DNA from 2 places in the Lysinibacillus sp. RC46 genome. Region 1 is predicted to be linked to the other one. Evidence: riboswitches for the same ligand, from Rfam matches in the RefSeq annotation. Region 1 holds a riboswitch; the other holds the start of a gene.
The links. A riboswitch is a leader RNA that binds a small molecule or an ion and turns the genes downstream of it on or off. The one in region 1 is predicted to bind FMN.
Positions count from the first base shown of each region.

Region 1 (16,018 bases):
TAGTGAAATGAGGAAGTGAGGGGGATTAATTAAATCTGATAAAGTAGAAAAGGATTTATTGAGCGAGTGAGGCTTCCCAAAATGTTCATACCACAACTAATTACAGGCCAGTTTCTCTTATAAAATCAAAAAAGCAAGTCACCTTTTAATGATGACTTGCTTTCTCTTCAATTTATTTCGTCAAATCAATTTTTTTATTTAATAAATAAATAGTCATACCACCAACAGTCATGGATAGCAATTCTCCAACACCTACTGTAAACCAGGTTGCCCAAAACGGAAGATCATAGAGAATTGTTAATTGTCCTGCAACGGTGAACATTGATATAGCAAAAATCAATGCAGTAATAACCATCTTCACAATATCATTTGTTATATTTTTCGTTACTTTTCGGCAAAGAATTAAAACGAGAAATGTCGCAATTCCACCAATAGGTACATCTAATATCCACGTTGGTGACATGAAATTTGCGAGTACTACTCCTAGAGTCACTGCTAACATATAGCGCTTATTGTATAGGGCCAGGTAGTTAAACATCTCCGATAAGCGTAGTTGAACTGCCCCAAAACTAATAACTGACAATAAAACAGTTACAGCCACATATAAAGCTGCAACAAGTGCCGTCTTTGTAAGTTCGGTTACAGAAGTACGGCTAGAATCTTTTACAATAGATGTATTCAATTTTATTCTCCTTTGTAAAATAGCACATCCGCTATTTTAGTAATAACTACGGCCAAAGGAAGAGAGCTTTTGCCCTATCTGAAGTGCCGCAGTGCAAGCTAAATTTTTGCTTACTTGCGTATTATAGCAGAAGAATATCTTATAGAACAATACTATTTCGTCAGCCAGCCGCCATCAATCGGCATAACAGCTCCATGAATATAATCAGCTGCTGAACTTGCTAAATAAAGTGTTAAACTTGCCACTTCACTTGGTTGAGCCCAGCGTCCAGCAGGCGTTTCATCGGCGACCCATTTTGCAATTGCACCGTCACCTTCAAAATCCGCTTTGTTCATCGGTGTTTGAATGGCTCCCGGTGCAATGGCGTTGGCACGAATTCCTGCACGACAATAATCTAAGTCTAACTGCTTCGTATAGCCAACAATTGCATGTTTAGACGCTGTATATGCCGCACCTCCACCGCCGGCAACAAGTCCAGCAATAGATGCCATATTAACGATTGTTCCAGATTTTCGTTTAACCATATGGGGTAATATCGTATTTGTCACAAAATAAGTACCTTTTACATTGGTATTCATAATTTTATCCCAAAGCGCCTCATCTGTATCAAGCGTTTTAGCAAAGCCATCTAAAACGCCTGCGGTATTTAATAAAATATCTACTTGCTTAAATATAGAAATCGCAGCTTCAAATGCGTGCTCTACATCGTTCTTATTACATACACTACCTACTGTATAGGCAAATAGTTCAGGAAATTGGTTATGTAGATTTACTAACCCTTGCTCATCTAAATCAAACCCGAATACACTCGCCCCATTTTCTAAAAATGCAATAGCTTGGGCTTGACCAATACCTGAAGCAGCCCCCGTTACAAATACCGTTTTACCGTTATATTCTTCAAACTTCATATATATCTCTCCCCAAAAAACAAAGAAACCACCTCATTTGAGATGGCTCTTTCGATTAATTGACAATTACCCAATCTTCCGCTAATAAATCACAAACTGTCGGTGTGAACATTGTATAACCCTCACCACGTACATTAATTAAAAAATAAGGATTCAAAGCCTCGCCATCATGTTCGCTTTGTCCAACAAGCTTCACATACAATTCGGCACCGCCCCAACCTTTACGAATTACTTTTTCTCCCGCTTTTAAGCGTGGTAATATCTCTTCAAACGTCATTAAAATTCATCCTTTATTTACATTCTTTATCGGATTAGTATACTGGAATTCTTGAATGTTGACAACCTGTTAAAACTAGCCCTCAAGTAAAACCGTATAAAGTAGTTGTTGCCCATTAATGTCAGCAATGATTGGAAAAAATCTCTGTTCCACTTTCTCCAGCCTAACGTTGACTTTTAAACCATCCCTAATTTTCTCTACTCATCTCGCAAACATATTTTTTCATTTGCACTTGCTCTGTCTTAACCTCAAGCCCATTTTCCATCAAATAGCTCGCCGCCGGATTGCTTGCTAAAAAGTTAACTGTGGCTAAATTTACTTTATGATTTGTAATGCTTGCGATAAAGTGTGGAATATGTTCCACATTGCCATTCTCCAATAACTCTAATTGATAAAGTACTATGTGGTTAATGGCTCCATCCTGATCCCATACTATTTTATATAACATATAGCCAAGCGCTTCATTATTCTCGTTGTAAAAAACTTTAGCTTCACCTTGTTTATTACTTTGCCAGCTACATTGCCAAGGAACATCTTCCTGATAAAAAGATAAATATGGAAGCTGTTCTGGCCGAATTGTTTCCACATGAATTGCGACTTGCCCCTCTACTTTTGCTTCATATTCGCCACTTAAAAATAACAATTGATTAGTAATTGTATAGCCATACTTCTCATATAACGCAATTGCTACTTTATTCTCTTTTATAGCTTCAAGCGTTGCAACCTCCACCTTCTCTCTTTCATAGATGGCGGTTGTTTCTTCCATTAAAACACGAGAAACACCTTTACCACGATAGTCTGGAGAGATACCTGTTCCGCCATTCCATGAGGTTTTCTTACCATTTATTTGTCTGAAGCCATTTAATACAATACCCACAGGATTATTATGATCAAATGCGACAATTGAAAGCTCTGGCGATAGTCCTTCTCCAACGAGTCGGTTTAAAAACATCTCTTCATTCATTTCTATTTGTACAAAATACCCCTCAAAGCCTTTATTCCAAGTTTTTAAAGTTTCCTCTAAAGTGCATTGTGAGACCGTTTTTATGTCCATACTTTTCTCCCATCCCTAGCTTAATTAGAGCTACTACCTAAAAGTGGTAGATCTTCTAAAGTTAATTTTTTTATTATTTCATACCCATTTCCAGGACCTTTTGGCTTAATAATAACCATTCCCATATTAGAAATATTCCCTAATCCAACACCTTCGGGAAAGCTATGGGCAACAATCACTTGATTCGTACCCTGTGGTGGCTCTCTTTCTAACATCGATTGTAGATTTGATAATATATTTGTTTTTTCAACGATTGGAATGTTTCCACCCAATTTATAAATTTCATATCCAAGTGGATCAATTTGGATATAGGAATAAGGAAATGCGAGCTGTGCCGTTTCAATTGTACGACAAAAAGGACTTACGACAATCGGTGAACTGATCGGGATTTGTAAATAGCGAAGCATTTGTCCAAAGTAAATTGCCTCCCTTCGCCCAACTTCAGACAAATTTCTTTGAGTATAACAATCTTGAAAATTTAAATTTAGCTGATCTACCCCGACAGTTGCTTGGCCATGCCTCGCATACAAAACAAATCCACCCTTTTTCAATAAAGAAAGGATTGATTTATCCAAATATTTCATCTCCTCTTAATAGAGTACCATTTTGATTATTATTAATATATGAAATGAATTGCTCAAAAAATGTAAAAATGAAAGTTGAAAATGCTTTTCACATAGTGAATGAGTTACTTCACCAGTAGAGCAGCTAATTTAGTCTGCAATTCCTTTATTTCGCCGGATGAACTTCTATTTTAGCCGCTAAACCCCTTTACTTCGCCGCTAAAACTCCCACTTTAGCCACTAAACCCCTTTACTTCGCCGCTAAAACTCCCTATTTAGCCGTTTGCCGTAAGGGGGAAACTTTGTTATATGGGTACCGTCAGGAAAATGCGAATTTACAACGCTAAGCCCATTTTCCTGACGGTACCTCTTATGCAGTTTTAATTTAATCCTATTCATCAGATTTTTGAAATCTTATTCTATCCTTATTTGTTGGAATTCCATTATTTACTTTTTCCCATTTGCCATTTTTAAATAATTCGTATTGTTCAAAAGCAAAAGGCAATCCGTGTGCAGTAGTGATGTCACTACTATCCATAAGTTGAAAATGCAAATGCGGAGCAAAGGAGTTACCTGAATGACCAACTCTAGCAATTACTTCACCTTTTTTTACACTCTGACCAACTGAAACCTGAATTGCCCCTGTTTGAAGATGGACTAATGCAGCATATACATTGTCGCCACATTCTATAATGATGTAGTTGCCAGCAACTGATTGTATGTCGTCTTTCTTCGGGTCAAAATAATGAGCATTTTTATAAGCGTTAGACATATCTGAAAGCAATTTTGTTCGTGGTCGTTCTTTATAACCATCCTCTGCTTGGACAATAACCCCATCGCAAGGAGCATATACCTCTTGCCCCCAACAATAATATTCATCTAAGGGGACCCCAAAAAGTAGATAATGCGCCAAACTAACGCGATAGGCGGGCCAGCCCTTTCTTTCCCAATCCACTTGTATAAAGTCATAAGCATATCTTGATGCTAATTTGTTTGTGCCGTGACTCGGAATTTTTGTACCTGGAGTGTTAGGAGAGTGCCATTCTCCTCTCAAAGGAAACTCTACAATTATCGGCTCACGCGCATCAATCATCTCATATCCCTCCCCCGTCGATTCTTTACCTACATTATTGAAAATGACTAGTGCTACAAGGGGAAGTCCCAGTACAATACAGACACGTGCAGTCAACCGTTTTTTTCGTGTTGAACGCACATTTCCCAACCCCTTATTCATTTAATTTTGTAGAATACTTTTCTAAGTTCATCAAAATATCCATCAAGTTTTTCAACAACGAGTTCATAGTTTAAAGACTGCGATTCTGAATTTCTAATATCATCTAATATTTCATTAGTAAATCCAATATTAGACCAAAGTATAAACTGCTTGCACTTTTCTATATCCAACCCTTTTCTAAACTTATCTTCATCTATTTCATCAAATAATTTAGGATAACAGCTTGAATGTTCTTTGTTTGTTCTATTTTCAAGTTCCTCATTAACCTCGTTGGAATTAGTAGTTCCTGAAAGTTTATTAAACTCTAAAATCCAAGGGGACTTTTCCGATAGTTTAATTTGCAAAAGATATGATTGACGCAATCTGTCAAAAATATCTTTCGTATCATAATTCATCAATTCAAAATATTCTTTTTTAATTAGGTCAGAGAAGTAATCATACACAACAAGAAATAGCTCCTGCTTGCTACTGACATAGTGGAACATAAGGGCTTTAGAAATTCCGGCTTCTTTTGCTATTACATTTGTTGAAGCGTTGTCATACCCCTGTGATGAAAATTCTTTTAACGCTGCATTTAGAATTGCGTTCCTTCTTTGAGAGTCTAAATCTAATAACTTTGTCAACATTCGTCACTCCTTTATAAGAAACATGATTAACCTATTAGGTCAATTCCGTTTTAAGGTTATTTACCTAAAAGGTCAACGAATGTGTTAGTTCAACAAGAATTACACAATTTTATTATTAAATTTTGAATGCAAACAACTTTTAAGAGCCTTATTACAATAAAATGAAATACACGACTTTAGTGATTCCAGCGATCATTTCGGAGGAGCAATCCGTCACTTCGGAGGTTCTTTCCATTAATTCAGAGATTCTATCCATGATTTCGGACGTTCTATCCATGATTTCGGATGTTCTATCCATCATTTCGAAGGTTCTATCCACGATTTGGGGCGTTCTATCCATCATTCCGAATAAACTATCCACGACTTGGGGCGTTCTATCCATCATTCCAAAGGTTCTATCCATGACTTCGGACGTTCTATCCATCTTTTCGAAGGTTCTATCCACGACTTGGGGCGTTCTATCCATCTTTTTGAGGGTTCTATCCACGACTCGGGGCGTTCTATCCATCTTTTCGAAGGTTCTATCCACGATTTGGGGCGTTCTATCCATCTTTTTGAAGGTTCTATCCACGATTTGGGGCGTTCTATCCATCTTTTCGAAGGTTCTATCCACGATTTTGGGCGTTCTATCCATCATTCCAAAGGTTCTATCCATGACTTCGGACGTTCTATCCATCTTTTCGAAGGTTCTATCCACGATTTGAGGCGTTCAATCCATGATTTCGGACGTTCTATCCACGATTTGGGGCGTTCTATCCATCATTCCAAAGGTTCTATTCACGACTTCGGACGTTCTATCCATCATTCCAAAGGTTCTATCCACGACTTGGAGCGTTCTAGCCATCATTTCGAGGGTTCTATTCACGACTTTAGTGATTCTAGAAGATATCAAGAAGATAATGCTATAAAGGAATATATGCATATGACGAATGAACATAAAGATCCATCTAAGGGCTTGGAGCCGTTCAAAGATTATACTGAGTTTGAGGATTATGTTTTAAAACGGATGGCGGATGAATTAGGAACACAGCTAGAAGGAGAAGATTCAATTAGAGCAATTACTAAATTTTTATCAAAGATTGAGGAGGAACATAAAGACTATTTAGAGAGTGTTGCTTAGAAATGCGTGCGTGTAATAATTGCAAATAAAGCCGTCCAATCCGACGGCTTTATTTGCATTACTTTAACAATTGACTTTTAGTTTGGAAATTTACTTTATTGGAATGGTTACTATTGCTGTTGTCTCTAAATGTTTTGATGAATCGATAGAAATTTGACCGTCGTACTTATTAACAATTTCATTCACAATAAACAAGCCCTGGCCTCTTATTTTACCAGTTTCTAGTTTTTTAGTAGAAAATCCTTGCTTGAATATTTGCCCTGCTTCTACAATATTTGGTCCAGTATTTGTAACCTTAAATTCATATTGCTTGTCATCAGCTTTACAGCAAATTGTTATTTTACGTTGCTCATCCGATAATTCATTTGCCGCATCAATCGCATTATCTATTAAATTCGACAAGATTTTGATTAAATCTGTTGTTTTAATTTTATTAAATGCATCCTGTGATACTGAAAAATCCATATCAATATTATGATTTTGTGCAGTTAGTTTTTTCGTTTGTAATAAGATCGCCAAGCCAGGATGATCAATATTTAATTTGAGTGACTTAATAGCCTGAACCTCTTTGGATAGTGAATATAAATATTGTTTGGCCTGATCAGGTTTGTCTAATTGCAGAAATCCATGCAGTACTTGTATGTGATTTGTGAAATCATGTCTTAAAGAGGACACGGAAGTGATTAAAGTTTTAATTTCTGCTTGATATGTATCTTCTGTCGCTTCAACTTCCTCCGCCACTTCTTTTTGATACCATCTCTGTAAGAAGAAAACTGAGCCAATCACGATTAAAATAAGTACACCATTAAAAATAAAGACTAAAAGATTGTCTTCGATCACTTTTCCCTTAATGTCATTTAATGTGTCTGCACTAATATCAATTCCTATGTATGCAATAACCGCCCCTGTTTCATCCTTAATCGGTGCACCAACAGTTAAGTAGGAGCCATATATAGAATCTTGTATTACATCTGTTATAAATGTTTCTCCATTATAAGCTTTTTGCACTTGTGTCTCGGGTACTGTACAGTCCATTCCGATATAAAAGCCTTTAACTTCACTTGGTAAACCCATAATCATTGCTTTGGATACCTTTGGATTTTCAATATCTAATGTATAAACAAATAAAGCACCTATTTTTACTCTTGCATCGTTTAAGTAGCTTCTTATTTGCCAATAATACTCATTTTCCTCGGGGTTATCTAAAAATTGTTTGTACGCCTCTACATCAATAGTAGATGCGATAGAAATAGCCGCTTTCAGACTTTGGTTCGCTATTGATTCTTCTACTGTCTTTTTCATTTTTATATAAGATGTAAAGATGTTTAAACTTGTAAACAGTACTAATAAGAGAGTTGATAGTATTAAAATTAGTTTTATTTTTCGTGTTTTCATACAAACTGGTACTTCCTTATCTATAGACATGAATAATGCCTTAATTTAGTTGGGCTTGGCTTTCGCAAATACGAAAATCTTTGCCGAAGTTAACATCATGTCATACTCTCCACTGGGGAAATGATTTCAATCCATTATTGTAATCTTCTTTTTTATGGTTGTTCAATTATGCCTCAGCATAATTACTTCCGGAATCAGCTTGGGTAAATGCATACGATTCAGGATTCTTCGCCTCTCTAAATAACAATATTCGTTCTTATCTTATCATCCCAAGAGAGTTTTGACTATTACCAACCCACATTTATCGCCACTTACTTTTTTGGGCTATCTCCTTCCCATTATTGACGTTGGAGAAGTCTGTCTGGAACTGATAAAATGCTAAAACAATTTTTATTTTTCGAGCGAAACATCGTTCCAGTCGCAACCATTAGTTTAATAATCCTTCTCTAGAAAGTAAACTAAAAAGGAGAAGAATTTTTATCATGCCCCCTCCTTATTATATATTGCTTATTCCATTCCATCTTTGTAGTTTAAATCAATCCAACCTTTTAGCCTTTTAGGAAGCGTTAGAGCTTCGTTCAAATAATCTTTAAAAGAAATTGTTATCGGTTCTGCGTCCTCCCCTATTCCAACGATAACTTCTAGAAGCTTTGGCGAATAAACTACAGTATGTAATGTGCCAAAGTATTGTTGATAGTGCTTAAAAAATAACGGAGAATTTCCATTATTAAAATGTCGATAAGCAGCCATTGTAGTCAAATTTTTTTCAATTAAATTATTTATAAAATGTTTTCGATTGACGGACCCTTGAATGTTTTTCTTATTTTTCTCTTTCATACTCGTTGTTTGAAAATGATTCGTACAAATTAACGGATTTTCATATCTTAATTCCTGCTTATGTGGAGAAGCTTCTACTACTATAGATTGTCCGCTTTGATCTGTCATTGAGTAATTGTAACAATAACCATGTGGGAGTTCTGTAATTAATTTAAGTGCTTCTTCAATATTTTTACATTGCTCTAATAATATTCGGACAATCGTTGAAGCGATAAAGCCCTCACCATGGTAATCATTGTTGACAAAATGCAGACCGACAACTAGCCCATATTCATTCATCCCATCAAGTCTACCGATAATTTGTTGGCTAAATCCAACACTTGCATATCCATTCATTGGATTAGAAAATACAAGTCTTGCATCATACAATGTTGGACTAAAATCATAGTTTCTAATATAATTTCCATCTAGCACAAAAGATGTACAGCCCATTTCAGGAAAGGTAATATTATAGCCACTATATATATCAATGACAGAATCCAGCGTTTGAGCTAATCCAACGGCCAATCCTTCCATTTCTTGCAAAAGACTAGGGGAATGAAATTGTAGTAGTTGTTTTGCCATTTGGACATTTATAAAATTCAGAGATTCATTCTGTATTGGATGAGAAGTTGACAGTAGTTCTTTACTTTGCTGAAGCCCAATTTGATAGTAACTGCCCCTTACATTTATAACTTTTACGATTAATTCTTCATAAGATCTCATCACTTTTCTCTCCTTACCTACTGTAATTGGTTTTCTATATTCATCTTAAAGCTTCAAGTAAATATAAGGTCAAGAAATAAAAAGATCAGGCCTATAAAAGCCTGATCTCTACATTCTAAATATTTATTTTTTCCTACTCGATGTCTTTGTCTCATCCTGTACATTTAAGAATTTGGGTCGCGTACGATAACCTGCAGGAGATAAGCGAACTAAAGATCTTTTAATGTCCGTCCAATCTAAATCTGCGCCCATACTTAAGTACGGAACACCTAATACTCGTAAGTTTGCGGTATAAAGAAGTATGAAAAACACCGAAATGAAGAATCCAAATAATCCTAAAAAGGCAGATGCTAAAATGATGATTACCCTGAGAATGCTCATCGCTGTTACGATGGACTGATTGACAAGTGTATAGGCTGCAATACTTGAAGTAGCTATAACTACAATCATGGAAGCGCTCGTAACACCCGATTTAATAGCTGCATCTCCAATAATTAATCCCCCGACAACACTTATTGAACCACTGATAACATTGGGTAGATGAATATTTGCTTCTCGAAATAATTCGAACATAAAAAGCATCATTAATATTTCAAGAGTAGTTGGAAATGGGAGTCCCATTCTTGATTCAACGACAGTTGCCAATAGGATGAATGGCAGTTGTTCTTGATGGTGGGTCGTTAATGCAAGCCAAAAACCTGGTAAAAGTATACTTATTAAGATAGCTATTATTCGTAGTATACGCTCCATAGAACTTACAATAATCGGATACTCATTATCCTCACCGGATTTAAAAAGTAACATTGAATTAGCCGGGGTAATGATGGCATATGATACTCCATCAACTATAATGATAATGCGTCCTCTACTTAAAGCTTGTACAGCAAAATCAGGGCGTCCAGTATAATCGTGTCTAGGTAGAATTTTTGCACTTTGCTCAATTCTCTCCATCAATAAATCCCCACTAAATACAACATCCGTATCAATTCGTTGCAGCTGTAGTTTTATTTGCTCAAGCATTTTTTGATTGACGATATCTTCAAAATAAAGTACAGCTACAGTTGTTTTGGATCGTTTACCAAGTTCATATGTCTCAACACTTAATGAATTAGTAGGAATCCGTTTTCGTAATAAAGCAATATTGATAAAAACATCCTCAATAAAATCATCTCTCGGACCTTTGACAACTAATTCAAGGGTTGTTTCTTTAGGCTCTCGATTCGGTTTTTTAGCGATATAGCTTGAATATAACAAATTCATATCTTCAAAATAAAGTAAAACATGTCCTTTATAAACTCTTGTAATAGCTTCATCTTTACTTGTTATTTTCTGAAGATGGGGAACGTGTAAATTGTTTTGTATATGTTCTTCTAACATTTCCTCTGTTGTTGCAGTAAATAATGATTGAACTCGTTGCACAATAACGGTCTGCAGTAACCGCTCATCAACCATCGCTTCACATTTTATCAAATGTACTTTATGTTGCTGAAAGGAATACTCTTGGAATATCACATCAGCAGAGCGTTGAAATAGTGACTTCAAAGATTTCAAATTTAATTCTTGTTCCATTGAAGAAATATCCATCAACTCCTACTGAGCCAGCCCCTAATTAGTACATTTATGAGTAATAACATAAATACACTTACGGATATTTTCCCCATTGTCTAAAAAAATATTCAAGAAAACTTTAATGTTTATAATACTTTTTCAGAATAATTCATCTGCGAAATTTTCATACTATTATTAGGAAAAATTTATCCAATCATCTTCTTTAAATTTGCCATTTCAATAGCGGACATTGCTGCATCATAGCCTTTATTTCCTGATTTAGTCCCTGCACGCTCAATCGCTTGTTCAATATTTTCTGTAGTTACAATGCCAAAAATAACAGGTACATTTGTAGTTAGTGACACATTTGCAATTCCTTTTGCTGATTCATTACATACATAATCATAATGTGTTGTTGAGCCACGGATTACTGTACCTAATCCAATAATTGCATCATATTTCTTTGTTTCAGCTAACTGTTTCGCGATGAATGGCACTTCAAATGCACCAGGAACCCATGCTACATCGATAGAATTCTCATCCACACCATGACGCTTTAAACCATCTAATGCACCGTCTAATAATTTGCTTGTAATAAATTCGTTGAAACGACCAACTACTACTGCTATTTTTAAATCCGTACCAATTAATTGTGCTTCAAATGTTTTAACCATTTTGAATCTCTCCTTTATTATTTAGTCTAATCATCATAACGTGGGGTTGATTTCCGTTCCGACTGGGCGCTTTGTTATTGCTGTCGCTACGCTTTCGCGCAGAGCAGAGCTTCCTGAGGGCGTCCGATGAGCCCCTTCGCTTGCGCTCCAGGTTCTCGGGCCAACACGATGTTGATCACGAGTTATCACAGGACGTGATGGTTTTAGCCTTCGTTCCTCTATCCGCTAATCCTCAAGGAGTCGCCCAGTCTCCACTCCAATCAACTTATATACATAAAGTACGTTTTAACAAATGTCATTCCAAACTTTTGTTGATGATCCTTTATATTGTCTGTGTGTTTTCTTCCATTATTTGTTTAAGACGATAAGTGGCCAATGCTTCAATTGAAATCATTTTTAAATCATGTTGCGCTGCATATTTAACAAGGTCATTAAAGCGTAGCATTTTGCCATTGTCCCCCATAATTTCACAAATAATGCCCGCAGGAATACTATGACACAGCTTGGCCAAATCAATTGTAGCTTCCGTATGTCCTCTACGCTCTAATACACCATTGTCCTTTGCAATTAACGGGAATACATGGCCCGGTCTACGAAAATCCGCAGCTTTTGCCTGTGGTTTTAGCATTTTTTGTATAGTCATTGCCCGTTCAAAGGCGCTAATTCCAGTTGTTGTGTCTACATGATCTATACTAACGGTAAATGCCGTTTGATGATTATCAGTATTAATACTAACCATTGGCTTTAATGCTAATTTTTGTGCAAGCTCCTGTGAAATCGGCGTACAAATAAGACCTCTTCCATAGGTCGCCATAAAGTTAATCGTTTCTGGGGTCATAAATTCCGCAAGTGCGAGTAAGTCCCCTTCGTTTTCTCGGTCCTCATCATCTACTACGATAATCATCTTCCCTTGTTTTAAATCCTCTATTGCTTCTTCAATTGAATGTAGCAATATCGCCACCTCCAGTTCTTAAAGTGTTATTAGATCAATTATGCCTCGGCATAATTGCGTCCGGATTGCTTAGGCCTGCAAGCATGACGTTGGTCACTCAACCGTTTCCACAGAACGTGGCGTTCTTAGACTAAGTTCCTCTATTTCAGCAGATGTTTTTTGTACCGAAAGCGTAGCGACAGGTACAGATGTTTTGGCTTCGCTGAAAGAAGTTAAAACCCGTTTTTTGCTAAGAAGTCTCTTGAAATGGTTGGTTCCTGTCCATACTTAAGTTGATGCAAAATGTATTTTCCAACTAAATCAGTTTCTACATTGACGAGATCACCAATTTTTTTCATACCTAAAATTGTTTCCTTGTATGTGTGAGGTATCAGTGATACTGTGACACCGTTTTTCTCGACATGAAAGAGTGTTAGACTCGTTCCGTCAATTGTGATGGAGCCCTTTGGAATACAGTAGCTCGTTAACTCCTTCGATAGTTCAATATCAATATAGACTGCATTTGCTAATGGCCGCTTGCGCACTATTTTCCCTACCCCGTCAACATGTCCGGATACAAAATGACCACCGAAACGTCCATTAGCTGACATAGCGCGTTCTAAATTTACCGGATCTCCAACTGCGAGCTGCTGTAAATTTGTTGCGCTCACTGTTTCAGGCATTACATCCATCGTTAGCTCTTGTTCATTAAAATATATCACTGTTAAACAAACACCATTGACCGCTATACTGTCCCCTAGCTTTACATCCTCTACCATTTTCTTTGAAATAACGGTGATTTTCATACTTTGTCGATCGCTTTGCATGGTTTTTACGGTGCCAATATCCTCAACAATTCCTGTAAACATCTTTTCACCTGCTTTCATTCATTTAATAATTTCCGCTCAAACAAAAAACCCCTTAGAATAAAGGGGTTTGGGAGTTCATATACATAAGACGTCAACAAATAAACCTTATGGATATAATATTTTTCCATAGGCTGTCATCTCATCGTTCTTCTCCCATCCAGACTGTCACTGTCGGTTTTGGATTTGCACCAAATCAGCTTGCGCTCACGGACTTTGAATTTCTTCATCACCGCCGATTGGGAATTTCACCCTACCCCGAAGAACTACTGCTATTCAATTTTTTAACCAAATAAAACAAAAACTACTTCCCGACTATAATATGGGAAGTAGTTAACATAAAAGCATACTCAAATACACCTTATAAACTCAAGCGAATTTAAAAAGCTCACACTTTTACCCTTCTCCCATCCAGACTATAACTGTCGGTTTTGGATTTGCACCAAATCAGCTTGCGCTCACGGACTTTGAATTTCTTCATCACCGCCGATTGGGAATTTCACCCTACCCTGAAGGATATTTTTATTTAGCTAGTTCTTACGATAACACTAATTTATTTTATTATCCAGATAATTCTTTATAATTTTTTTCTATAATTCATTTCACATTCGCAAGTTTGCCTATCGTTGCGTTTGTAAATTGCTACAAAAACAATAAATTTATACAGTCAAACTACCATCAACAGAGACAACAGCACCAGCCATGAAGCTTGCTTTATCTGATGCTAAGAATAGGACCGCTTCTGCAACTTATTCTGGTTCACCATGGCGTCCCATACATACACGTGACATTTCTTCTGGTACGTACCCTGTTTTTTCAAGTGTTTCACCAACACTTTGAAATAATGGTGTAACGATGCCGCCTGGACACACAGCATTAATACGAATACCTTTATTTGCATACTCGATCGTGGCGCCTTTCGTTTAACCGATTACCGCATGTTTACTTGCGCAATATACAGCGATACTGTGTTCTGGACGAATACCTGCCGATGAAGCAGTATTAAAAATCGATCCTTTACCCTGCTTTTCCATTACTGGAATAGCACATTTCATGCCAAACCATTCCTCTTTTGACTAAATACTGCCTAACCTGGCCAGTATCAATTCAACTATCGCGTCCTGAATAATGGCGATTTCTCCTGTATTTTTTCGCTTCCTTCACATGCTATGTTGTACCATCCCATTTGTCATAAGCAAAAAATTAATAAACACTTACATAATGAATAACAATAATTTAATTATGCTAAAACTAACTAAGTAAGCTAAAATCTACTATATAATTAAGGAACCTCTATTCAATTAGCACGTTACTTTATAATGGCATTTTTTAAATCTGCTTGACATTAAAAAATTAGTGATATTGTGAGTCATTTTCGTGCCATTTTAACAATGAACGCATAAGTACAATCAGATTCCTTTCTCACATTGGAGGCTTTTTATTGCAAAACATCTTGAAAAAAAAATCTAAATTTATATTTTATACCTTTATCGCAATTTGCTTTATCGCTTCTGTTTTTTTCGTTTATCACAACGAAGCATTTTATGATCGTCCAATTGCGGAAGTTATAAAAACGGAATTAAAAGAATCAAACCCTGTAACAGATATGTATGAAAATGAAGATCATTTATATACTCAGCAAATTACAGCTGTATTAAAAAATGGTGAAAAAAAAGGTAAGCTTATTCATTTTACAAATGAGTATTCAGCATCTGGGGCTTTTGATCAAGAGTACCATGTTGGGAATAAATTATTTGTTTCCATTAAAGTAAATACAGACAAAAATGGAGATTTAACTGGGGCTATTTTAGACGTGAAACGTGATCAGTTTGTCTTGATAGTGGCGTGGATTTTTATTTTTGCTTTGCTAATTGTCGGTAAAAGACAAGGATTATTTTCAATCATCAGTTTAATTGTAAATTCGCTTGTATTATCATACGCTTTGGATTTATATATAAATTCTAATATAAATTTGATATTTATTAGCGGGGTATGTGTTCTTTTATTTACGGTCATTTCTTTAATTCTCATTAACGGCTTGAATGAAAAAACATATGCAGCGATAATGGCAACACTTATAGGAACATTTATTTCTATATTGATTAGCGCTTTAGTTTTGTGGATTACATCCGAGAATGGGCTTCGATATGAAGAAATGCAATTTTTAACGCGACCATATCGAGTGATTTTTATGGCTGGCTTATTTATTGGAGCACTAGGAGCTGTAATGGATGTCTCCATCACAATGGCTTCTTCAATGTTCGCTTTATTTGAGCAAAACGAAGAAATATCTGACCAAGCATTGAAAACCTCAGGGATGGACATCGGGAAAGACATTATGGGAACGATTACAAGTATTTTGTTTTTTGTTTATATTTGTGGCTCAATCCCTATGTTGATTTTATATTTAAAAAACTCTTATCCATTAGGGCAAACACTTTCCATGAATCTTTCATTAGAATTAGCTAGGGCCCTAGCAGGTGGAATCGGTGTTGTCTTAACGATTCCAATCAGTTTATACACTTCTATTTTTTTCATTAATCGAAAGAGGGCAAAATAATGAATGTATTAGTATGGTTAACTGCCATTTTATTCATA
Region 1 covers NZ_JBGCCF010000038.1:26,844-42,861, reverse strand. The annotation lists gene ABH966_RS23675 (QueT transporter family protein) at 173-682, opposite strand; gene ABH966_RS23670 (3-oxoacyl-ACP reductase) at 835-1,590, opposite strand; gene ABH966_RS23665 (DUF2829 domain-containing protein) at 1,646-1,867, opposite strand; gene ABH966_RS23660 (GNAT family N-acetyltransferase) at 2,055-2,921, opposite strand; gene ABH966_RS23655 (histidine phosphatase family protein) at 2,942-3,505, opposite strand; gene ABH966_RS23650 (M23 family metallopeptidase) at 3,876-4,577, opposite strand; gene ABH966_RS23645 (TetR/AcrR family transcriptional regulator) at 4,715-5,341, opposite strand; gene ABH966_RS23640 (hypothetical protein) at 5,506-6,048, shown strand; gene ABH966_RS23635 (hypothetical protein) at 6,045-6,464, shown strand; gene ABH966_RS23630 (ATP-binding protein) at 6,555-7,859, opposite strand; gene ABH966_RS23625 (C45 family autoproteolytic acyltransferase/hydrolase) at 8,367-9,401, opposite strand; gene ABH966_RS23620 (spore germination protein) at 9,525-10,985, opposite strand; gene ribH (6,7-dimethyl-8-ribityllumazine synthase) at 11,156-11,623, opposite strand; partial or broken gene ribB (3,4-dihydroxy-2-butanone-4-phosphate synthase) at 11,985-12,575, opposite strand; gene ribE (riboflavin synthase) at 12,788-13,423, opposite strand; FMN riboswitch at 13,565-13,690, opposite strand; FMN riboswitch at 13,816-13,941, opposite strand; partial or broken gene ABH966_RS23600 (short chain dehydrogenase) at 14,170-14,331, opposite strand; gene ABH966_RS23595 (SDR family NAD(P)-dependent oxidoreductase) at 14,344-14,475, opposite strand; gene ABH966_RS23590 (YibE/F family protein) at 14,862-15,980, shown strand; gene ABH966_RS23585 (YibE/F family protein) at 15,980-16,018, shown strand, end outside.

Region 2 (16,018 bases), on a different contig from region 1:
TTATCAATTATTGAGAAGGAATCCAATGAGATTATCGGCTCTTGTGGATTCAATTCATTTGACTTAGAGAACGCTACAGCAGAAATTGGCTATGATCTCGCTAAAGCTTATTGGGGAAATGGCTATGCGCCAGAATGTATTTCCGCTTTGATTGATTATGCTTTCTCCACTTTAAGCATAACTAAAATTGAAGCAAAAATAGAGCCTTGTAATAGGAATTCTATAAAAGTAGTAGAGAAATTGAATTTTACTTTTGAAGGAACATTTCAGGAATATGAAGAATCAAAAGAATCTTTTTATGACATTAATGTTTATTCTTTATTAAAAGAAAATTGACGTAAAAAAAACGAAGCCAAGAATGTTACCGATGAACATTCTTGGCTTTTTTCATTTCTATTACTTAATCGGAATCCAAATTTCAAAATAAAAATCCAGGCTAAATGGATTTTTGTCCGAGTACACTCCCTACTCAGCTTTCCCAGAAGGTTTGTTTGTACAAATAAATATGATGTTAAAATTCCCTACTCTTCTTAACCAAAACAGAGTATAGAGACCGTCAGAAAAGACAGACTCTATACTCCGTTTAAAATATATTTAATAAATCAAATGGCTTTTCGATGATATAGTCATACTCCTCTGGCTTTCCAAAACCATATGAAGCAAAAACAAAAGGAATCCCTGCAAACTTTGCAGAAAGCATATCTCCTTGTGTATCTCCTACATAGACAGCGTTTTTAATATGATTTCTTTCCATAATTAATTGAATATTTTCTCCCTTTGATAATCCTGTACGTCCCGGATTTTCAAAATCGAGAAAATATTTCTCTAGTTTATGATAAGCATAAAATGTTTCTATGTAGCCCTCCTGACAATTGCTCACAATGAACAAGCGGAATTTTTTTGAAAGAGCTAGTAAAGTTTCTTCTAACTGCGGATATAAAATACCGCCATTACGTAATAAATCATCTTGCTCTTGCTGGCAGCATGCTAAAATAAGCTCCATCTGCTTTTCTTCATCAAGATATTCAAATAATACAGCTGCTATTTCTTGAATTTGTAAGCCCATCGTTTTAGATAAATCCTCTTCGGTTATCTTTCCTTTACCGTAAGGAGACCCTTGAACTACCTGCGCCCACGATTGCGCTACTGTTTTTCTTGAATCCCAAAGTGTCCCATCCAAATCGAAAATAATGCTCTCTATGTCCATATGAAACCTCCTTTATTAACATTATACAAAATATGGATGTTGAGAAGAGCAAAATTTCTCATCAGGAGGATTTTATATACGATGTTTACTATGTCGGACTAAACAATATAAAACATCATCACTACAAAAAATGGATTTGGCAAACTAATCGTTTACCAAATCCATTTTATCTTTATTGAATTGGAATCCAAATTTCAGAGTATGAATCAGGGCTATAAGCATCTTCATCAGGGTAAACTTCAAGTTCAGCTGTTCCTGCTGGTTTATATGGATTGGATGGGAACCACTCTGAATAAATCTGTTTCCAAGTATTTTGCATAGCATCTGGCATAGGGCCATGCACCTCAAAGACAACCCACTTCGATGCAGGTATCTCCAACGCTAATAGATTTTCTCCCACTTCCCCTACATGATCCGTAGCAATCCAGTAATCAATGAAACCATTTTGCCCTTGGTCTGTATTTGGTACACAAACACCTAGCGTCCCTTTAATGCTTCCGTTATTTAATTGGATAAGTTGATGATCGAAATTTTTCGAATTCATCTCATTCCAAAAATGAGGAATGTCTTGCAAGTTCTCACCATTTTGACAATTATATGTTCTTTTTACCCCTACTACTTGAAACTTTTCTTTTTCTACGATCTTATACTTCATTGGTTCTGCTCCCTTCAGGCTTACCTGGATGACCAGGCGATTGTATGATTGTAGCTGTCCTTGCTTCTTTCTTGCTTCACTAGGCGTTAGATTATGCTGCTTACGAAATGCCTTTGTGAAAGCTTCAGGAGAGTCGTAGCCATATTTGTAGGAGAGATCGATTACTTTTTGTTCTGTATTTATTAACTCCTGTGCAGCTAATGTTAGCCTTCTACGTCTTATATAATCTGCAATAGACATATCCGTTAAAATCGAGAAAGTCCGTTGAAAATGAAAGACCGAAGAATTTACCTCCCGTGCAATTTGCTCCATTGTGATGTCATCTAATAAATGCTCTTCGATATAATTTATTGCTTTTTGAATCGACTCAATCCAACTCAATTGCTCTCACTCCTTGTTTATAGCTTATAACATCAAAATTAGTTATTCCTGTCTTTTTATGCTAACTTTGGACTGGTAAAAATGAAAGCTTTATTTTCACCATAGCGTGGTGTTGATTTCCGTTCCGACAGGTCGCTTTGTTGTTGCTGTCGCTACGCTTTCGCACAGAGCAAAGCTTCCTGGGGGCGTCCGATGAGCCGCTTCACTCGCGTTGCTCGCTCCAGAGTCTCGGGCCAGCACGATGCTGGTCACGAAGGCGTTATCACAGGACGTGATGGTTTTAGCCTTCGTTCTTCTATTGCTGATCCCCAAGGAGTCGACCAGTCTCCACTCCAATCAACCTATATACATAGAATTAACAAAAGTCATACCTATTTTTTGGATAATATGGGTTAAAATTAGTATAAAATATTAGATTGGAGGTTTTGATATTGGTTAAATGGCAAGGGGCAGCAGGAATTTGCTTAAATGAAGACAATCAATTATTAATGGTTTTGCAAGGGACTAAAGAAGAAGCAAAAACATGGGCAGTGCCATCAGGCGGCATAGAAACTACTGAAAATTTTGAGACATGTTGTATCCGCGAAGTGTATGAAGAAACTGGATTTATAGTAGACATCGTCAGAGAAGTGTTACATAAAAATAATGATGTAGTAGAAGTTCGTTATTTCGAAACAATCGTTAAGGGTGGACAAATGACGATACATGATCCCGATGAATTGATTTATGAAATTGCGTGGAAATCAAAAGATGAATTACTAGATTTAACATTAACCTTCCCTGAAGATAGACAATTTCTATTATCATTGTTTCAATAATAGAATCATCATGACTTAGGATGGATAGTGGTAAGAAGACCCTGCCAGAAGCTTATTACTTGGCATTTCCTCTCGATATATCCACAACCGCGGGTATTTCCCTTCCACCCGCGGGTAAACTCTTATATTTTGATTATTTCATTTTTACTTTTTCAACGGCCGCTTCATATATCAATTCATCATCAATTTTAATATATTGATTTTTCGCTGCCTTACAATAGCCTTCTTGTTCTAAAAAATCCTTTAGTTTAGATTTCTTCGCAAATATTTTTTCAATGACATTCTTCTCCACTCCAGATTCATCATCTGTTCTTTTAGCAATTGATACCCAATATATTTTCGACAAGTTATTTCCCCCTCCGGATCAATCATTTATAAATAATTAAGGCTGAATGTATAACTGTATGTTCCCCTATATATAACGTATTGTATTTAATATCCACTATTAAATACTCGCTTAAATCTAATAGAGCGTTATTAATATCATGTTCAAATTGTACAATATCATTATTTTGGATCGTTACTACTTGGGTCGCTTGCGTCATACATTTTCCCCCTTTTCTTCTAATCATAGATTAACAGGAAGTATTTGTCACAAAAAAACGTTATCTCAATAGGAGAATCCAAAGAGTTAGAGTATCGTAGGCCATTTAAAATAATATTTCATATCGTCCGCTAATAAATATGAAATCAAACAATCCAAAAGAAGCTGTTTTAATTTTATATTCTCTCCCTTACTTCAATTGATAAAATAGGTAAGGAACCATTTATATGGTAATGTATTAATGGAATGTCCGGAATATTTTCCACTAAAAATATAAGAAAAAAGATTAATAGATAGACATTCCCTTTAAATCGAGTTTTTATAAATAAACCTTACCCTAAATGGAGAGATTCACTTGAAAATAATAGAGCGAACAATAATACTATCGTGTGTAGCTATATTCCTATTCATTGTTTTTAAAGCCGTTTATAATGGTGCACTGTCAAATAGATCTATAATTAAACCTCAAAGTTCAAATTATTATCAAATAATTGATAAAGATTTTAATAAAACAGTAGACTTACCTTTTACTAGCATAACTTCGTTTAGAGGTAATTCTAGCTCGATTTTTATGAGTGTAGATCATAAGAGTCCAAATGCTCTAGATAATAAAGTCGTTCAATATGATCGAATGACTCAGAAATACAAAACTATATTTAATAGCAAATTTGAATTGCCATCGATGCAAGGTCTAGAATTAAATGAAAATTGGTTAGTATGGGTAGATGCCGACGAAAGTGGATGGCAGTTGAACCCATATTTTATGAATTTAAAGACGAAAGAAATTCAACCGTTGACAAAAGAAAATGAAGAAGATGTTTTTAATGACTTCCCTGTCCTAATTGGGGACTATACAGCTTGGATTAAATCAGATAGAAAAGTTGAAAAAGCGGAAGTTATGCTAAAGAATCTAAAAACAAATGAAATCGAAAGTATATTTGATTTAAATACTTATACATTTATGAATATGCATTTATCTTCGAAGGATGGAAAAATATTATTTACTGATAAAAAAATAATTATGGTTATCTGTATTTATACGATGTGAAAAGTAAAGAAATAGAAGAAATAAAAACTAACTATGAATTCATTGGTTGGGCAAGTTTGCTATATGGCAACCAATTTATTTATCTAACCTTTAATGATCCTAGTGAATCTTCAACCGATGACCAAAAGCTTCTTTTTTATACTATTTCTAATAAACATACCCAAGTCGTTCTTTCGGATGTGGTAACTGTAAATTCCCATTATACAGATTTTAATAATCAAGTGTTTTTTTCTTATAACGATGAAGGTATGAGAAAATTTAAGGTAAAGAATAATTTACTAGTTGAAGATGGGGAATTAAACAAGGAATTAGAAACTCCTAACTTTTATAGGCTTTCTGCTGAAAATAATATCTATATTATTAACCAGGACCTTTCATATGAAAAACGTAAAAACAAATTAATTATCCAAAGTGAGCTGACTAAAAACGGCTATCCCTATCAATGAAAAATAGGGATAGCCTTCTTTTTGTCATTCAATCCCTCACCTTTTAGATCAGAAAAGTGTCGAAGCCCTAAAGCCCCAACACTCCCCTTCTAATACATTTTCAAATATTCTTCCCGCTCCCAGTTATGGACACGTGTGCGGTATTTATTCCATTCTATTTCTTTAGCAACCGTGAATTTTTCAAAGATATGATCTCCAAGTGCTTCACGTACGGTATGATCCATTTCTAGTTCAAGGAGTGCGTATTCCAATGACGACGGGAGGTTGTCGATACTGTTCAATTCACGTTCTGCTCGTGACATTTTATAAATATTGCGATCTACAGCATCCGGTGGTGTGAGATCTTTCCGAATGCCATCGAGTCCAGATGCTAAAATAACGGCCATCGCTAAATAAGGGTTGGCTGCTGGATCGACAGAACGCAGCTCGATACGTGTTGATAGTCCTCGTGAAGCTGGAATTCGAATAAGTGGTGATCGGTTTTGTGCAGACCATGCTACATAGCAAGGAGCCTCATAACCCGGCACTAATCGTTTATAGGAATTAACAAGTGGGTTTGTTATAGCTGTAAAGCCGTGGACATGTTTTAGTATCCCTGCCATAAAGCTACGCGCTGTTTGGCTTAATTGCAATTCTGCACGTTCATCATAAAACGCATTTTTATCCCCTTCAAATAATGATAAGTTGAAATGCATGCCAGAACCGTTAACACCGAATAGCGGCTTTGGCATAAAGGTTGCATGCAGCCCATGCTGTGCAGCTATCGTTTTTACAACAAGTTTAAACGTTTGAATATTGTCACATGCTTCGATCGCACTTGCATATTTAAAGTCAATTTCATGTTGACCAGGTGCAACCTCATGGTGTGATGCCTCAATTTCAAAGCCCATTTCTTCTAACTCTAATACGATATCACGCCGACAGTTCTCCCCTAAGTCAGTTGGGGCTAAGTCGAAGTACCCGCCACTATCATTTAACTCAAGTGTTGGATGCCCCTTTTCATCTAACTTAAATAAGAAAAATTCTGGCTCTGGCCCTAAATTAAATGAGCTAAAACCTAATTCCTCCATCTCCTTTAAAACCCTCTTCAGATTGGAGCGTGGGTCACCTTCAAATGGTGTACCATCTGGTCTAACAACATCACAGATAAAACGAGCCACTTTACCTTTTTCAGCCGTCCAAGGAAAAATTACAAAAGTATCACGGTCAGGGCTCAAGTACATATCTGATTCCTCAATGCGTACAAAACCTTCAATTGATGAACCATCGAACATCATTTTATTGTCCAATGCTTTTTCTAATTGGCTAACCGGTACTTCAACGTTTTTTATTGTTCCTAATATATCAGTAAATTGTAGGCGAATAAATTTAACATTTTCTTCCTCAACACGGCATTTAATATCTTCTTTTGTATAACGTTTCATTTTTCACCACTCCAATGTAATTTTAATTAACACGATTCTTTTGTAACTGTTTTTAAAATACATTAAAAGGATGTAAAACACAATATATATGTAAGGTTTTATTACATGCATTTTATCGAATATATTAATCTTTTTTTCAGATGGATAGAGCCCCCCTCCCCTTCCTACTTATCATTTAAGTCTTTAGACTCATCATACGGTAGTTTAACTAAAAAGTTTTTGACTTTGTTGCTTGAAGCAAGAACTTTATTTCCATATTTTATATCACATTAGTCTTGTATAATGTCATATTTATTGGTAAATTTATAGCAAATTAGAATTTCTATTTTATTCATCAGATAAGTAAATAGGGCGTATATATAATAGTCGGAAATTATCATATCCATTTCACCTTGGCGCAATTGCGTCCGGGGTTATATCTTCTGTTAAAGATACATAAGGCGGTGAATGTAAGAAGCATGTCAGTATTAATTATTGGCAGCGTAAGTAATGATGTATTACGTCTGCAAAAATATTTTCATCGTATCGACATCAAAAATATTCATTGCTTTACAACAACTGACGCAGCAATGAATTATTTATCAGATTCTTTGAAAGAAGAGCTAGAAATAATTATTCTCGATGCAAAAATGACACTTAAAAATTGCGAGAACATTTGTCAACAAATTGACGAACTAAAAAACTGGATCGATGCCCCTATCCTCCTTTCTACTACTTACGAAAAAAGCATTACAATTGATAGGGTTTTTGAAGCTGGGATTTTCGACTTTATTTTAAAACCATTTGATTTCACTCAGTTTAAAACCCGGATTCAGGTGGCCCTTAAATATCAGAAGGAAACCAAGCTACGAAAGCAGCAAGAAAGTATGATTCAAAAAGATTTAATTGTCGCGAAGAAATTTCAAAAAAATGCACTATCTCCTCCATTGAATCTTGAGCATATTCAGATCGATGGACTTTATGTTACATCCAACACACTAGGAGGTGACATGTACTGCTGGTTTAAGATTAATGAACACTTAACTGCCATTCTTCTTTACGACGCAATGGGACATGGCATTGCCGCATCACTCGTTACAATGTCCATTAGATCTTTGTTAAAGGGAATAATCACGAAATTAATTGATCCAGTTTTAGTAATTCGAGAACTTAACCGCCAAATTTACGAGTTATTTTCTGATGAAGATATGGACCGTTTTTTAATGACAGCTATCTACATACTCATTGATACGAAAAACGGAACTGTACACTATGTTAATGCGGCTCATCCATCTGGTTTCTTATTTGGAAAATACGGCGAGACGGTGTTCCTCCCAGCAAATACACCTATATTAGGGCTATTCCCGACCATTCCTATTAATAAAAAAAGGATACCTTTATCCGGATGGCATCGCATAATACTTTATACGGATGGATTATTGACAATCAATGATCAACAAGTTGTTGATATGGATTTTTTCCATTCCTATGCATCACACGATAATGGCTATGCCTTGGAGAAATTTTCCCAAAAATACGATTTATCCGATAATTATTACAACGATGATATAACAGTAGTTTCAATAACAATTACATTACAGGGTCGGTGATTGATGATGGAATTCATACTCAATGTAAATCCTGATACACAAGCTATAGCTTATGTAGATCAAGTTATAGAGAATTATACAAATGTATATAATTTACCTTTTAAAAGAGAATTACGATTTGTCGTACATGAATTAGTTATTAATGCTGTGGAAGCTGTTAAGAAAAATGATCCATATTCCGAAAAGGCTATTCAAGTACACGTATCTCATTCTAATAAAGAAATAAAAATAACAGTTACTGATGAAGCGAAAGGAATCGCTGAAAAGGATTGGGATAAGGCTCTACAATTTGATTTAAACGAACTGGATTATTCAGATCGTGGGCGAGGTTTATTTTTCGTTAAAAATATGGTCGACCATATTTGGTTTGAAAATATTTCTGAAACAAAATTTTTAGTTGGTATTTCAAAAAAGATTCATGTATAAAGTTAACGTAAAATTGGAGGAGTTTTCATGAAGCTGTCAATCCGAAAAAAAATGAGCCTGTTAATATTCGGGTGTATTTTGCTACTCACTACACTTTTAGCAGGAATAAATTTTTATGTTGCCAAAAATAATCTTTTAGAAAGCGCAAATACAAAGCTTTTATCAGATATTCAATTGAGCTATGAATATTTAGATGCTAAATTCCCTGGAGAATGGTCCATTAAAAACAATCAATTGTATAAAGGTGACGTCAAAATAGTAGACAATTTTGAGGTAGCTGATAAAGTCGGAGAGCTAACAAACGGAAATGTCGTCTCAATCTTCCAAAACGATACTCGCATTAGTACAAATATAGTCGAGAATGGAGAACGTGCATTAAATACAAAGGTTTCTGATGAAGTTGCGAAAGTTGTATTAGGAGAAAAAAAACGTTTTATCGGATCAGCAAATGTCTTGGGGAGTATGCATCAAGGAGCCTATGACCCAATTTTAAATAGCCAAGGAGATGTTATTGGCGTATGGGCAACAGCTGTACCTACCGCTCCATATATAAGTATTGCTACAAAGTCTGCACTTGAAAATGTAGCGGTCTCCTTAGGAATTGCCATTTTAATGATTGTTGGGATTAGTTGGTTTTTACAGCGACAAATCATCACACCCATTAATATTTTAAGTACAAATGCCAAAGATTTAGCAGATTTAAATTTAAATGTAAAATTATTAAACCCAAAAGGTAAAGATGAGATTGCTGTTTTAGCAAATGCTTTTAGTGATATGAAGAATCGATTAACGGAAACGATGACAATCGTAGCTGGTAGCGCCAATCAAATAGCTAACTCATCGCATTCATTAGCAGAATCATCACATCAAACAAGTGAGGCTTCTAACCAAATCGCACTTACGATGAATGAAATTGCAGTCGGTACTACGACTCAATCTGATCAAGCTGAACAAATAGTGTCTATGATGCAAAAAACAATCGAAGAAGTATCGACCAGTTTACAAAAAGCCGAGAATACGTTAAATAGCGCTATAGAATCGACCCATTTTGCACGCCAAGGTGAAGAGGCGATCAATGAAGCTATAAAACATTTAAGCGATGTCACACAAACAGTGTCTTACGCGACAGATTCTATCCAAAAACTCGGTAAACGCTCTGAAGAAATCGGTGGCATTATTACTGTTATTACGGGTATTGCGGATCAAACAAATCTACTCGCCCTCAATGCAGCCATCGAAGCAGCACGAGCAGGTGAGCAAGGAAAAGGCTTTGCCGTCGTTGCATCAGAGGTACGCCAGTTAGCTGAACAATCAAGTTTAGCATCAGGACAAATTACAAATCTCATTAAAGATATTCAGGCTGAAACCTCTGTGACAGTTCGCACGATGGAAAGTAATCTACTAGCAGTAGAGGAGCAAGTAACAATTATCAATAAAGGAGGAACTGCATTAAAAGAAATCGTTGAAAAGGTCGAAGAAACAGAAAACGGCGTTGAGCAGATGAAGGCTGCATTTACGAATGTAAACAACAACTCCTTAGGGGTTCAACAAGCCATTCAAGATATTTCCCGTATCATTGAAGACTCCGCTGCAGCAACAGAGGAAATTGCCGCAACATCGGAAGAACAATATGCAACTGTGGCAGAAATTACACAAAGTTCAGACGAATTAGCATCGATTGCCGATAAATTACAAAACGAAGTCAATAAATTCAAGTTTTAACTTCTATAGAATTAGAATTTCCTTACATGAAAAAGAAAATGGAGGCGCTATAGTATGGATCAGAAGAAAATTGCGATGGTTATTGACACAAAGTCTGATTATATTTTGATTGCGTTTACTGGCGATTTAGAATATGGGTCGATTGAAGAGATTAAAATTGAGCTTCAATCGTTAAGCTTGGAAACAAAGCATGGATATATTATCGATATGCAAAAGGTTACAAACATCGATAGTACCGGCTTTGGCATGATTGTCAATTTCGCAAAGAAAGTATCTGTAAAAGAAAAGAAAATCGCCATTATTGTTGTCGATGATTTCATTCGCAATTTGTTTGCTATTTCACAAGTCGATAAAGTATTCCCTATTACTAAAAGCGAAGAGCAAGCAAGACAGATCATTAAAGAAGGCTGGTTAGGTGAACTATCACTTAGCGAATACTAACCCTATCGTTGTCCCCCAAACATAAAAGTAAGTTGCATTCCTATTAAACGGAATGCAACCTACTCTTTTTAATACTGTAAAAGCATATTTACAAACACAACGATAATGACGAAAGGTACTACTATTAACATCAGTAGTCGATACGCTGAATAGAACCCCTGCCCCATTTGACTTCCTATTAATAATTCCTTCTTCACAAATTCTTTATCAACTACATACGCAATAAAGATAGCAATCAATAAGTTACCCAACGGAAGCATTAAATTAGAAACTAAAAAGTCAGTTGCATCAAAAATTGTTTTTCCAAAAATTGATACATCAGCTAATGTACTTGATGAAAGTGCTGCAGGAATCGCTGCAATAAAGACTACTACACCTAGTAGCATCGTCAATGCAGAACGAGACATACGTCCCTTCTCCATAAATGCCGCTACGATAATTTCATATAAACTGAAGGAAGAAGTTAGCGTTGCGAATAAAAATAATAATAAAAACATCGCTAAGAATATTTCACCAAATGGCATTTGACTAAATGCTGTTGGCAGAACCGTAAATAATAAGCCTGGTCCAGATGCCGGTTCTAAATCAAAAGCAAATACAACAGGGAAAATGGCTAATCCTGCTAAAAACGATACAAGCACAGTGAGAAGAACAACAGAGCCTGCGGAATTAGGTAAGCTCACATCTTTCTTTAAATAAGAGCTGTACGTCACAAGACAAGAAAATCCTACTGCTAAGCCAAAGAAGGACTGCCCTAACGCTTCCAATATAGCCTTTCCAGTTATATTAGAAAAGTCAGGCCACAAGAAGAATTTAACCCCTTCCATTGCTCCATCTAATGTTAAAGCCCTCACAACAAGCACAATAAACATAATGAATAATAAAGGCATCATCCACTTATTGGCCTTCTCTATACCATTTTGCACGCCAAGTGAAATGACTAATACATTTACTAGCGTAAACAGCCCTAAACCTAGCAATGTAATCCAAGGTGTTCCTACAATCTTTGCAAATAGTTCACTAGGATCCACGGAAGGATCAATAACAGCCCCAGTCACACCAAGGCCACTATATATAAAAATCCAACCTCCTACAACACTATAAAAACTTAATAATAAAAAACAGCCGAGCACACCCATACGACCAACCCAAGCCCAACCTGTTTTAGTAGGTGCAATTTTTTTATAGGCAGTCACAGCCTCAGACTGTGTACCACGACCTAAAATATATTCTGATAATAACATCGGTAAACCAATCAACAATGTAAATAGCACAAAAATCAGGAAAAATGCTCCCCCGCCACTTTGTCCAGTAACATATGGAAGCTTCCAAATTGCCCCCAGTCCGATTGCAGCTCCAGCCGATGCTAAAATAAAGCCTAGTTTACTAGACCACTGACTCTTTTTTTCACTCATCTCTTCAAACTCCTCTAACTTACTCAACTCTTCCTTATTCTACAATAAAATAATACAGTCGACTACATTAATTCTATATGTTACTTTTGCGTAATATTATCCAACACCTCAACCATTCTACATAAAAAACCTCGAACGCTTAACAGCTCGAGGTCTCATCCTAATTATTTTGTTAAATACATAGAACGCTGATGATCAATCCATTTACGCATTGTTGTGAATAGTAATGCCATGATGATAGTAATTAAAATACCTTTCACAATGTTAAATGGCAAAATACCAGCTACGATCATTTTATATAGTGAATCACCTACAACAGGCTCCATACCTAAAAAGTAAGTGTACATAGGTAAAAATACTGCATAGTTAAGGATGCTCATTCCTACTGCCATTACAATTGTTCCAGCAGCTAAACCTCCGATAAGGCCCTTAACTGTTTTGGAGCGATTAAAAACAAAGCTCACTGGTAAAATAAATAAAATACCTGTTGCAAAGTTCGCGATATGTCCTACCGGTACTCCCGTTGGCGTGCCTGAGAAAACCCAGTCCAACACATTTTTAAATAATTCTACTAAAATCCCCGCTACAGGTCCCATAGTGATTGCTGCTAGTAATGCTGGCATATCACTGAAGTCCACTTCCAAAAACATTGGAAATGGCGGAATCGGGAAATTAAAAAGCATTAATAAAAACGAAATACTGCTCAGCATACCAATCGTAATATACGATTGAAGTTTAACATTTTTCTTCATAGAAAACTCTCTCCTCTTTGCTGATTCAATCTCGCAAGAAGAAAGGTTACGACCTAATCAATTATTATCATGAAAAAACCCTTATGCAAAAGAGCATAAGGGAGAATAGGCATGATTAAAAAACGCCATTAATTAACTATTTTCTGAGCATACGCTGTGTGAAACCACATCGAAAAAACGCTCGTACATAGCTAAATTCATAACAATGAATGACGATCGTACCTCCATCTTCTCCCATCCAGACTTTAACTGTCGGCCTTGGAATTGCACCAAGTCAGCCATGCAAAAAAATTATTTGCACAGGTCGCGGGCTGAAGAGCCTTTAGTAAATCATGCGAGCTAATATGTCTTAAAGGAAACATTAGCGATTTACAACTCTATTACCGCCGGTCGGGATTTTCACCCTGCCCCGAAGATGAATCATTATTTTTTTATTTCATAGCCTTACTATAATGAATTATTAGAGAAAAGTAAATAGCTTTGCTTTAAAAAAATCCGATTAAACTTGTATGCTTTAATAAATACTCGTGAAAAGTAGCTTAAATCCTTATTCATCTCATCACCTATAGAGGCGAGAGACTTCGTAGGTGACGCTTCGCTTTCGCTACTGAAAATAATTGCTAAGTTAAATGACAAGAGCATTCACGCACATATAGTGGCGAGAATGCTCCAAAAATTTATTTATGTTCTGTTCGTCTATTTGTTGTTAGGCTGTTTATGGCATATATCGTTTATTGGCTCCTACAGGCTTTGGCAAGAATTTTTTTAAATCAAATCCTTCCCAGGTTTCCTGTACAACATTGTCTAAACGTATTTGTTGATCAAAGCTTGCAGCAGTGAGCATCATAGCTTCTATCAGTTGAGTTGCACGAACAGTATCCATGGTCGTTAAATCAAGCGGCTCATCAAATGTAACAATAACGCCTTCTGCTACTTCTTTTACAGTGTATGCTATATTTTCTGGTACAACTGAAACGTATACATCATCATTTTTATTTCGCATATCGGTAAGCGCTTCTGTTACAGTGGGAAAAGTCTTACGAGAATCGGGTGATAAATATTCAGCTCCATTTTCATCTTTATATAAATAATAATTAAAATGATTTGAGCTTGTTAATGCCTTAGGATTACTTGGCTCTTCTTCCTTGGAAAATTTGTAGGCTGTACCATCAGGATTTTCAAACTCAATATCTTTATACTCTGAATCTGAGAATGTATCCTGTAAAGTCTCTAAATATTCATTAGTATCTGCTGAAGCAACATCATAATCATTTTTCTCCGGCAATACATGAACTAGTTTATCGCCCTTCTCCTTCAATTCTCCTTTATATGGATGATAGTTAGTAAAACCATTTGCTTTCTCATCAATTTGCGGCGCATACTTTTCATACATTTGTAATGTTGTAGGCTTTTTCTTCGGAAAATCAGTGGCAACTCGTTCATTTGGAATGATATACGTCATCGGTACGCTTTTCTTATCACGATTTGCCAAACCAATATGAAACACTACTGCTTCTGTTAAATCTTCCTCATAAACAGATGATCGTAGAGACATAATCCTTGAATGTTTTGCTACTATGTTGTTGGATTCCATAATCTTATCCTGGTTGACAAAGCTTTTCGCTGCTCGACTATCCTGCGATGTTGAATATTGAGAGGTTTCAGGAGCACTAGCCTGGTCTAATTTTACATCATTATGATTCATGAACATAGAGCCTGTAATTACTGTTAAAGCGAAAACTGCTGCAACACTCATAAAGATTGGCCATTTACGAACTTTCTTCTTTGTTGTTGCAGTCTCGGTACTTTCTTGTTGCGTAGGAATACTGTGTTGTTGCTCTTGCGATGTTATTTCATCATCTATTGGTTGTTGTATAGCTTCTTGAAGATGGACATTATCCTGCAAGCGAGCATCTGTCAATAATCGATTTAATATTTCTTCTTTTGAACGGCGGTCAGAAAGCTTAGGGGCATTATTTAATAGATGCTCTAGTTGATCATCATCAAATTGGTTATGTGTCATTGCCGTTTCGCCTCCTGTTCTCTAACCTGTTGTAGCTGTTGCCGTAAAAATTTAATGGCACGATGCTGAGTGGTTTTTACCTTCGCTTCTGTCCAATCTAGTATTTGTGCAGTTTCTGCAATCGATAAGTCTTGAAAGTAGCGCATAATAATGACCATTTTTTGGTCACCTGTACAGTGTTCGAGTGCTACTTGCACCTGCATAAATTCATCACTGGCCTGCAATACGTCCTCCGGTGATGGTGTGGTTGAATGTAGCTGTTCCGTTTCCCAATCAAAAAAATCAAGTGAATGTTTTTGACGTACAGCCTGCTTTCTAAAATGATCAATAGCGACATTTTTAGCAATAGCAAAAAGCCAAGTCTTTTCACTGCTATTTCCTGCGAACTGATCATATGAGCGCAATACACGAACATAAACCTCATGCGCTAAATCCTCAGCAAGTGTACGGTTTTTTACTAAATAAATAAGAAACTGGAACACGTCTTGATGATATGCATCGTATAACCGATGGAACACGGAGTCATTCAAAGCACTCCACCCCCGTTCTATTTATATTTGTCGTCTAAATGTCCACAGAAGTTACATCCAATTAATACCACTCTTTAATAGTATTAATCAAAAGGTAAATAAAACGTGAAGGTAGTCCCCTCTTTCAGCACACTATCTACCATAATATTGCCTGAATGTGCCTTGACAATATTTCTAGCAATAGCTAAACCTAGGCCAGTTCCGCCTTTAGAACGTGTACGTGCCTTATCTGCTTTATAGAAACGTTCAAAGACATATGGTAAGTCCTCTTGCGGAATACCATGCCCTGTATCCTGAACAGAAACCTTGGCAAAGGTTGGTTCCTGCTCAACCTTCACTGTTACAGACCCTTCATCAGTATGACGAAGAGCATTATCAACTAAATTTGTTAAAACCTGTTCAATTCGATCCTCATCTATACTAATCGAAGCTTCGTCATTAAATTCACTGTCAAATATTAGACGAACATGTTTCTCTTTTGCCACCTGTGCAAATTTTTGAGTAATACGTTCAAATGTTGAATTAATCGGGAGCTCATCTTTGTAAAGCGTCATATGCCCCGATTCCATACGCGCAAGGTCTAATAAATCTGTTACT
Region 2 covers NZ_JBGCCF010000001.1:1,228-17,245, forward strand. The annotation lists gene ABH966_RS00010 (GNAT family N-acetyltransferase) at 1-336, shown strand, start outside; gene ABH966_RS00015 (HAD family hydrolase) at 584-1,207, opposite strand; gene ABH966_RS00020 (AraC family transcriptional regulator) at 1,380-2,243, opposite strand; gene ABH966_RS00025 (NUDIX hydrolase) at 2,669-3,061, shown strand; gene ABH966_RS00030 (hypothetical protein) at 3,195-3,407, opposite strand; gene ABH966_RS00035 (sporulation protein Cse60) at 3,430-3,606, opposite strand; gene ABH966_RS00040 (hypothetical protein) at 3,961-4,653, shown strand; gene ABH966_RS00045 (hypothetical protein) at 4,650-5,099, shown strand; gene glnA (type I glutamate--ammonia ligase) at 5,189-6,523, opposite strand; gene ABH966_RS00055 (SpoIIE family protein phosphatase) at 6,982-8,112, shown strand; gene ABH966_RS00060 (ATP-binding protein) at 8,116-8,538, shown strand; gene ABH966_RS00065 (methyl-accepting chemotaxis protein) at 8,566-10,260, shown strand; gene ABH966_RS00070 (STAS domain-containing protein) at 10,315-10,701, shown strand; gene ABH966_RS00075 (sodium-dependent transporter) at 10,770-12,116, opposite strand; gene ABH966_RS00080 (ECF transporter S component) at 12,281-12,868, opposite strand; FMN riboswitch at 13,091-13,289, opposite strand; gene ABH966_RS00085 (RNA polymerase subunit sigma) at 13,584-14,891, opposite strand; gene sigX (RNA polymerase sigma factor SigX) at 14,888-15,421, opposite strand; gene ABH966_RS00095 (ATP-binding protein) at 15,505-16,018, opposite strand, start outside.
Region 2: linked by a shared signal. The riboswitch ahead of ABH966_RS00080 (ECF transporter S component) and the one ahead of ribE (riboflavin synthase) in region 1 are both predicted to bind FMN.